DNA from 2 places in the Streptomyces sp. NPDC051976 genome. Region 2 is predicted to be linked to the other one. Evidence: riboswitches for the same ligand, from Rfam matches in the RefSeq annotation. Region 2 holds a riboswitch; the other holds the start of a gene.
What was found. Region 2 has a riboswitch for glycine ahead of gcvT (glycine cleavage system aminomethyltransferase GcvT). Riboswitches for the same ligand answer to the same signal wherever they lie in the genome.
Positions count from the first base shown of each region.

Region 1 (4,223 bases), on a different contig from region 2:
CGTCCACTCGGCGATGGCGATGGCCCACGCCCGCAGGCTCTGCCCGAACGCCGCCTATCTGGTGCCGCGGTTCGGGATCTACCGCCAGATCAGTGACACCGTGATGGCGCTGCTCGGCGAGGTCTCGCCGCTGATAGAGCCGCTCAGCCTGGACGAGGCGTTCGTGGACCTGGAGGCGGGGGAGCTGGGCGGTGACCCGCGGGCGGTCGCCGAGCGGCTGCGCGCCGAGATCCGGGCCACCACCGGGCTGACCGCCTCGGTGGGCCTCGCCGGATCCAAGCTGCTGGCGAAGATCGCCTCCGAGCAGGCCAAGCCGGACGGGCTGGTGGTCGTCACACCGGGCAGCGAGCGGGCGCTGCTCGACCCGCTGCCGGTACGGACCCTGTGGGGTGTCGGTCCCGCCACCGCCGAACACCTGCGCAAGGCGGGCATCACCACCATCGCCGAGATCGTGCACGCGGGGGAGCCGGAGATGGTGCGGCTGCTCGGGAAGGCCCACGGCGCCTCGCTCCACGCCAGCGCGGCCGGGCTCGACAACCGCCCGGTCGTCGCCGACCGCGACGTGAAGTCGATCTCCGTCGAGGACACCTTCGACGCCGACCTGACCGACCGCGCCCATGTCCGGTACGAGATCGACCGGCTCGCCGAGCGCTGTGTGCAGCGGCTGCGCGGCGCGGGCCGGTCGGGGCGGACCGTGGTCGTCAAGGTCCGCCGGTACGACTTCTCCACCCTCACCCGCTCCGAGACGCTGCGCGCCCCCACCGACGACCCCGGAGTCGTCCGGGAGACCGCGCGGCGGCTGATCGAACCGGTCGACACCACCGGGGGCGTCCGGCTGCTCGGGGTGGGCGTGGCGGGGCTCGCGGACTTCACCCAGGAGGACCTGTTCGCGCAGGTCGCGGAGGAGCGGGCGGCCGGGGAGCGGGAGCCGGACGCGTACGCCCCGCCGGAGCTGCCCGCCACCGCGCCGCCGGCGCCCGAGCGGGCGAAGCTGTGGTGGCCGGGGCAGGACGTCGAGCACGAGGAGTTCGGCTCGGGGTGGGTGCAGGGCAGCGGGGTGGGGCGGGTGACCGTGCGCTTCGAGGTCCCCTCGGACAGCGTTCCCGGCCGGGTGCGGACCTTCGCCGTGGACGACCCGGCGCTGGCCCACCGCGACCCCCTGCCGCTGGTGCCCTACTCGTCGCCGGCCAGTGTGCCGAAGTCCCCCTCGGGGTGACGGGCGGGCTCGGCCGACGACCTGGGCACGTCCATGCCGTAGTGGTGGTAGAGCTGCAGCTCCTGCTCGGGCGACAGATGGCGGCCCACACCGAAGTCCGGCGCGTCCTTGATCAGCGCCTTCTTGAACGGCACCCGCAGTTCGTCGTCGACCAGCTCGCTCGGCTCCAGCGGGACGAACGCGTCACGGGTGAACAGGCCCGTCCGCACCGCCGCCCACTCGGGTACGCCGGTCGCGTCGTCGAGGTACACCTCGTCGACCGTGCCGATCCTCGTACCGTCCCGGTCGAGGGCGCGGCGGCCGATCAGGCTGCGCGGATCGATGTCGGTCTGCACGGTCCCTCCAACCAACGACGATTCATGACGACTGTTGATGAATACCACCCAAAGCCACATCGGGCCCCATGTCGACTCGGGGGCCGCCCCCGTACGGCCCGGCGTGAACCGGCGCACACGACCCACCGGACGGCGGTACCGCGCTGGTAGGCTGGTGATCGGCTGCAGACCCCATGCGGGAGAGCCTCCGAGAAGGTGTCGGAGGCGCCGAAGGAGCAAACCCTCCCCGGAATCTCTCAGGCATCCCGTACCGCATGGGCGAGGTCACTCTGGAAAGCAGGGCGCGGACCGGAAGCGTAATCTCCGGTACGAACCCTCACCGACGGTGAAAGCCGCCCCCACCAGGGCGGTGAAGCTCTCAGGTTCTGATGACAGAGGGGGAGGCCGTACGGGTGTCCGCGCCGCGGCACCCCCGAAGGTCGTGGCAGACCAGGAGGCCTCCGCAGATGACTTCCCCTCGCATTCCCCTCTCCGAGCTGGAAGCGGGCATTCCGTTCGCCAGGCGCCACATCGGCCCCGACGCCGAGGCGCAGGCCAAGATGCTCGCGCACGTCGGCTACGGATCGCTGGACGAACTCACCGACGCGGCAGTGCCCGGCACCATCCGCAGCGCCGAGGCGCTGGCACTGCCCCCCGCCCGCACCGAGGCCGAGGCGCTGCGCGAGCTGCGCGCCCTCGCGGACCGCAACCAGGTGCTGGCCCCGATGATCGGCCTCGGCTACTACGGCACCTTCACGCCGCCCGTCATCCTGCGCAACGTGATGGAGAACCCCGCCTGGTACACGGCCTACACCCCGTACCAGCCGGAGATCTCGCAGGGGCGCCTGGAGGCGCTGCTGAACTTCCAGACCGTGGTCGCCGACCTCACCGGGCTGCCCACCTCCGGCGCCTCGCTGCTGGACGAGAGCACCGCCGCCGCCGAGGCGATGGCGCTGTCCCGCCGGGTCGGCAAGGTCAAGAACGGCGTCTTCCTGGTCGACGCCGACACCTTCCCGCAGACCGTCGCGGTGATCGAGACCCGCGCCGAGCCCACCGGCGTCGAGGTGGTCGTCGCCGACCTGTCCGCCGGTATCCCGGACGAGATCGCCGAGCGCGGCGTCTTCGGTGTGCTGCTGCAGTACCCGGGCGCCTCCGGTGCGGTACGCGACCTGCGGCCGGTCATCGAGCGCGCGCACGAACTGGGCGCGGTCGTCACCGTCGCCGCCGACCTGCTGGCGCTCACCCTGCTCACCTCGCCCGGCGCCCTGGGCGCGGACATCGCGGTGGGCACCACCCAGCGCTTCGGTGTGCCGATGGGCTTCGGCGGCCCGCACGCCGGCTACATGGCCGTCCGCGACCAGTTCGCCCGCAGCCTGCCCGGCCGCCTGGTCGGCGTCTCCGTCGACGCGGACGGCAACAAGGCGTACCGCCTGGCGCTGCAGACCCGCGAGCAGCACATCCGTCGCGAGAAGGCCACCAGCAACATCTGCACCGCGCAGGTGCTGCTGGCCGTGATGGCCGGGATGTACGCGGTCTACCACGGTCCCGAGGGCCTGGCCCAGATCGCCCGCCGCACCCACCGCTACGCCGCGATCCTCGCCGCGGGCCTGCGCGCCGCCGGGGTCGAGATCGTGCACGACGGCTACTTCGACACCCTCACCGCCCGGGTGCCGGGCCGCGCCGCCGAGGTGGTGGCCGCCGCCCGTACCGTCGGCGTCAACCTGCGGCAGACCGACGCGGACCTGGTCGGCATCGCCTGTGACGAGACCACCGACCGCGCCCAGCTCGCCGCGGTGCTCGCCGCCTTCGGCGCGGACGGCGCCGCCGACATCGAGGCGCTGGACGCCGCCACCGCGGACGCGCTCCCCGACGGCCTGGCCCGCACCGAGTCGTATCTGACCCACCCGGTCTTCCACCAGCACCGCAGCGAGACCGCGATGCTGCGCTACCTGCGGCGGCTGGCCGACCGCGACTACGCGCTGGACCGCGGCATGATCCCGCTCGGCTCCTGCACGATGAAGCTCAACGCCACCACCGAGATGGAGCCGGTCACCTGGCCCGAGTTCGGCGCGCTGCACCCCTTCGCGCCGGTCGAGCAGGCCGAGGGCTACCTGGAGCTGATCCACGGCCTGGAGGACCAGCTCGCCGAGGTCACCGGCTACGACAAGGTCAGCATCCAGCCCAACGCGGGCTCGCAGGGCGAACTCGCCGGTCTGCTGGCGGTGCGCGCCTACCACCGCGCCAACGGCGACAGCCAGCGCACGGTCTGCCTCATCCCGTCCTCCGCGCACGGCACCAACGCCGCCAGCGCCGTGATGGCCGGCATGAAGGTCGTCGTGGTGCGCACAGGGCAGGACGGCGACGTGGACACCGCCGACCTGCACGCCAAGATCGATCAGCACCGCGACCAGCTCGCCGTGCTGATGGTGACCTACCCCTCCACGCACGGTGTGTTCGAGGACAACATCACCGACATCTGCGCGGCCGTGCACGACGCGGGCGGCCAGGTGTACGTGGACGGCGCCAACCTCAACGCGCTGGTGGGCCTGGCCCGTCCCGGCCGGTTCGGCGCGGACGTCTCGCACCTGAACCTGCACAAGACCTTCTGCATCCCGCACGGCGGCGGCGGCCCCGGCGTCGGCCCGGTCGCGGTCCGCGCGCACCTGGCCCCGTACCTGCCCAACCACCCGCTG
Region 1 covers NZ_JBFAXL010000096.1:8,833-13,055, forward strand. The annotation lists gene AB0M29_RS42705 (DNA polymerase IV) at 1-1,216, shown strand, start outside; gene AB0M29_RS42710 (PRC-barrel domain-containing protein) at 1,174-1,551, opposite strand; glycine riboswitch at 1,718-1,814, shown strand; gene gcvP (aminomethyl-transferring glycine dehydrogenase) at 1,998-4,223, shown strand, end outside.
Region 1: another riboswitch for glycine. It lies ahead of gcvP (aminomethyl-transferring glycine dehydrogenase); the one in region 2 lies ahead of gcvT (glycine cleavage system aminomethyltransferase GcvT).

Region 2 (4,223 bases):
CCACGTGACCCCGCCCGAGCCGGACTGGCCCGAGGACGAGCGCGAGGAGTGGCTGTCGGTTTTCAGCCGTACGAGCCTGCCCTCGATCACCGTCCACGAGGTGGCTCCCGGCCACTTCGCGCACGGCCGGGCGCTGCGCCGGGCCGCCACCCCGGTGCGCCGGGTGCTGCACGGGCTGTCCTTCTGCGAGGGCTGGGCGCACTACGTGGAGGAGGTCTGCCTGGAGGAGGGCTTCCGGTCGCGTGACCCGCGCTTCGCGATCGGTGTCGCCCTGGAGGCGCTGGTCCGGGTCACCCGGCTGACGTGCGCGATCGGGCTGCACACCGGGGCGATGGATCTGGAGGAGGCCACCCAGCTCTTCATCCGGGACGCGCACCTGGCGCGGGCGGGCGCCGCCTCGGAGGCCCGCCGCGGCACCTTCGACGCGGGCTACGGCCGCTACACCTGGGGGAAGCTGGAGATCATGCGGCTGCGCGAACGCGCCCGCCGCTCCTGGGGAAAGGACTTCTCCCTCCCCCGCTTCCACACCGCGCTGCTCTCACTGGGCAGTCCGCCGCTCGGGCTGATGGACGCCGCGCTCACCGCCGCGACCCCCGACCCGCGCAAGAAGAAGCACCGCCACCACGGCTCAGCGGGCTGACCCCTGCGGGCCCCAGCCCGCGCCGCCGCCGTACGCCTCGCGGTCGAAGAAGGGCTGGCCGTTGGCGCGCATCCACATGGCGACCGGGTCGTAGCCGTCGGCCATGGCGACCGTGGAGACGGCCAGGCCCTCGGGGACACCGCCGACGGCCTGCTGCATCATCAGCCGGACCGACTCGACGGCCTGCGGCGAGGCGTCGTAGACCTCGACCCCGATGGCCAGGTACGGCTCCCCCACGGCGGGCTGCACCCAGGCACGGCGCAGCGCCCGTACCGCGGGGGTGCGGTGGGCGGCCTGGGCCAGGAGCGCGTAGAACTGCGGGATCTGCAGGGACGGTTCGCCGATCTGCAGCGGTCCCGCGGGCAGCAGGTCCAGGCCGCCCGCGATCCGCCGCAGGTCGAGCCAGGGGATGCCGACGCCGCCGCCGTGGGCGTGCGGATTGAGCCACAGGCCCCAGCGGTCGGGGAACAGTGTCAGGGCGATGTCGCGGCCGGAGACCACCTCGTGGTCACGGGTCCAGCCGCTGGCGGCCAGCTCCCGCGGGGAGGTGACGCAGGGCGCGTAGCCGTGGCCGCCGATCTCCAGGTTGCCGTACTGGGCGTCGGGCGAGCCCGGCGTGCCGTGCCAGAGCAGCATCCACACCTGGCCGTCGGCCAGCGACGCGAGCAGGTTCTCGTATGCGTCGAACCGGCCGGGAGCCACCTGGAGGAGCATCTGCTCCAGGTGTCCGGCCGCCGCCGCACCGCCTTGCGCGCCCGCGATCACGTGGGACCGCTCCTTCCCCTGTTTCGGTCTGCTCGTCCGGTCCGTCCGGTCCGTGCCGTCCGTCCGGCGCACACGGGTGCGCCGGACGCCATCAAAGCAGGTCGTGTGTGCGTGGCGCAGCGGCGTCCACGCCCGGGTGCTCAGCCGTGTCCGCCGTCGCGGGCGAAGAACGGCGCCACGGTCTCCAGCATCCAGTCGGCGACCGGGTCCTGTGCCACGTCCAGCAGGATCAGATGCACCTGCCACGGGCACGGCACGGCGCCGAGCGCGCGGCCGATGGCGTCCATGGCGGCCGCCCGGTCGGCCTCCTGCCATCGGTCCAGCTCCACCCCGACGAAGAGCGCGGGTGCGTCCTCCTCGACGACGGCCAGCGCGCGGCGGGCGGTGAGCACCACGGGGGTGACGGCGAACTCGCCGGCCGCGGCGGCCAGGAAGTCCACCGGCTCCTCGTGGTGCTCGGGCTCCCACAGCCGGACCCGGGCGCCGGTCGGGCGGGCGCCGGGGTCGCCGCCGGCGCCGCGGTCCCGGCACAGGTCGGCCACGGCGGCGGGCGGCAGCGGCACGCCCACGGCGCCGCCGGGGTTCACGGCGATGCCGACCAGCGGGGGCAGCCCGCGGGCGAACTCATGGACCGGCGCGACGGCGCAGGGCATCCCGTCGGCCGCCTTCCGGAACTGGTGCTCGGAGCTGAAGACCGGCACATAGGGCGCGCCCTCCAGCTCCACGGTGGGCAGGTCGAAGCCGGGCTGGTGCGGCGCGGCGCCGTTCGGCAGCGGCACCCACACCCGGGAGCGGCCGAGCACCTCCAGCAGCCGCGGGGTGGCCGAGGGGTTGCCGAGGCTCGCGGTGAGCACCTCTTCCAGCTCGTTGGCCGGCCATACGTACGCCGCCGGATTGTCCATGTCCACCCTTGTCCCACCCTTGTGCCACAGCCCTGCCCGGAAACCCTAGCGGGCCGGGGGCCCGCCGCCCCGGCGATCGTGCAATGATGAGCGCCACAACTTGCATACCGGCCGTTGGAGGCCGCGCGGGAGAGTCCAGGCCCCCTGACCGGGGCCGGGCGCCGAAGGAGCAAGTCCTCCCTTGAATCTCTCAGGCACAGATACCGCGCGGGCGAGGCAGATCTGAAAAGCGGACGGACCCTGCGGGGGCCGTCCCACCCAAGGTGCAAGCCGCGGCCCGCGAGGGTCACGGTGAACCTCTCAGGTTCCGATGACAGATGGGGAGGCCAGGGCCCGCGGGCTCTGGCCACGCCACATCCGTCCTGTGCCGTCACTTCAGCATCTGGAGCCCCGCCGATGAGCCAGCCCCATCCTCCCCGCCGTACCGCGCTGGACGCCCTGCACCGCGCGCTGGGCGCGACCATGACCGACTTCGCGGGCTGGGACATGCCGCTGCGGTACGCCAGCGAGCGCGACGAGCACCTGGCGGTCCGCACCCGCGCCGGCCTGTTCGACCTCTCACACATGGGCGAGATCACCGTCACGGGACCGCAGGCCGGTGAGGCGCTGGACTACGCGCTGGTCGGCCATCTGTCAGCGCTCGCCGTGGGCCGGGCCCGCTACACGATGATCTGCGCGGCCGACGGCGGCATCCTGGACGACCTGATCGTGTACCGGCTCGCCGAGCAGGAGTACATGATCGTCGCGAACGCCTCCAACGCCCAGGTGGTGCTGGACGCCGTCACCGAGCGGGCCGCCGGTTTCGCGGGCGCCGAGGTGCGCGACGACCGGGACGCGTACGCGCTGATCGCCGTCCAGGGCCCGGAGGCGCCCGGCATCCTGAAGTCGCTGACCGACGCCGACCTGGACGGGCTGAAGTACTACGCGGGCCTGCCCGGGACGGTCGCCGGGGTGCCCGCGCTGATCGCGCGTACCGGCTACACCGGCGAGGACGGCTTCGAGCTGTTCTCGGCGCCCGCCGACGCCGAGAAGCTGTGGCAGGCGATCACCGAGGCGGGCGCGGACGCGGGCCTGGTGCCGTGCGGTCTGTCCTGCCGTGACACGCTCCGCCTGGAGGCGGGCATGCCGCTGTACGGGCACGAGCTGACCACCGCGCTGACGCCGTTCGACGCCGGTCTCGGCCGGGTGGTGAAGTTCGACAAGCCCGGTGACTTCGTCGGCCGCGAGGCGCTGGCGGCGGCGGCCGAGAAGGCCGCGGCGGTCCCGCCGCGCAAGCTCGTCGGGCTGATCGCCGAGGGCCGCCGGGTGCCGCGCGCGGGCCACCCGGTGACCGACGCCGAGGGCGCGGTCATCGGCGAGGTCACCTCCGGCGCGCCGTCCCCGACCCTGGGGGTGCCGCTGGCGATGGCGTACGTGGACGCCGCGCACGCCGCGCCCGGCTCGGCGGGGGTGGCGGTCGACATCCGCGGCACCCACGAGCCGCACCGGGTGGTCGCCCTGCCGTTCTACAAGCGTGAGCGCTGACCCGCGCGGCCGCGCAGGTCAGCCCACCGACCCACCGCTTCCCGTACGACCCACCGCCTGCCGTCGCCCGGCGCGCGAGCACCCCTTCACATCCGGGAGAATTCCGTCATGAGCATCAACCCTGAGAACCTGCGTTACAGCAAGGAGCACGAGTGGCTCTCCGCCGCCACGGACGGGGTCGCGACGGTGGGCATCACCTCGCACGCCGCCGACGCGCTGGGCGACGTGGTCTTCGTGCAGCTCCCCACGGTGGGCGACACGGTGGCCGCGGGTGAGACCTGCGGCGAGCTGGAGTCCACCAAGTCCGTCAGCGACCTCTACTCCCCGGTCTCCGGTGAGGTCACCGAGATCAACCAGGACGTCGCCGACGACCCGGCCCTGGTGAACACCGC
Region 2 covers NZ_JBFAXL010000066.1:7,494-11,716, forward strand. The annotation lists gene AB0M29_RS38425 (DUF885 family protein) at 1-640, shown strand, start outside; gene AB0M29_RS38430 (enhanced serine sensitivity protein SseB C-terminal domain-containing protein) at 629-1,354, opposite strand; gene AB0M29_RS38435 (enhanced serine sensitivity protein SseB) at 1,546-2,307, opposite strand; glycine riboswitch at 2,424-2,523, shown strand; gene gcvT (glycine cleavage system aminomethyltransferase GcvT) at 2,704-3,831, shown strand; gene gcvH (glycine cleavage system protein GcvH) at 3,940-4,223, shown strand, end outside.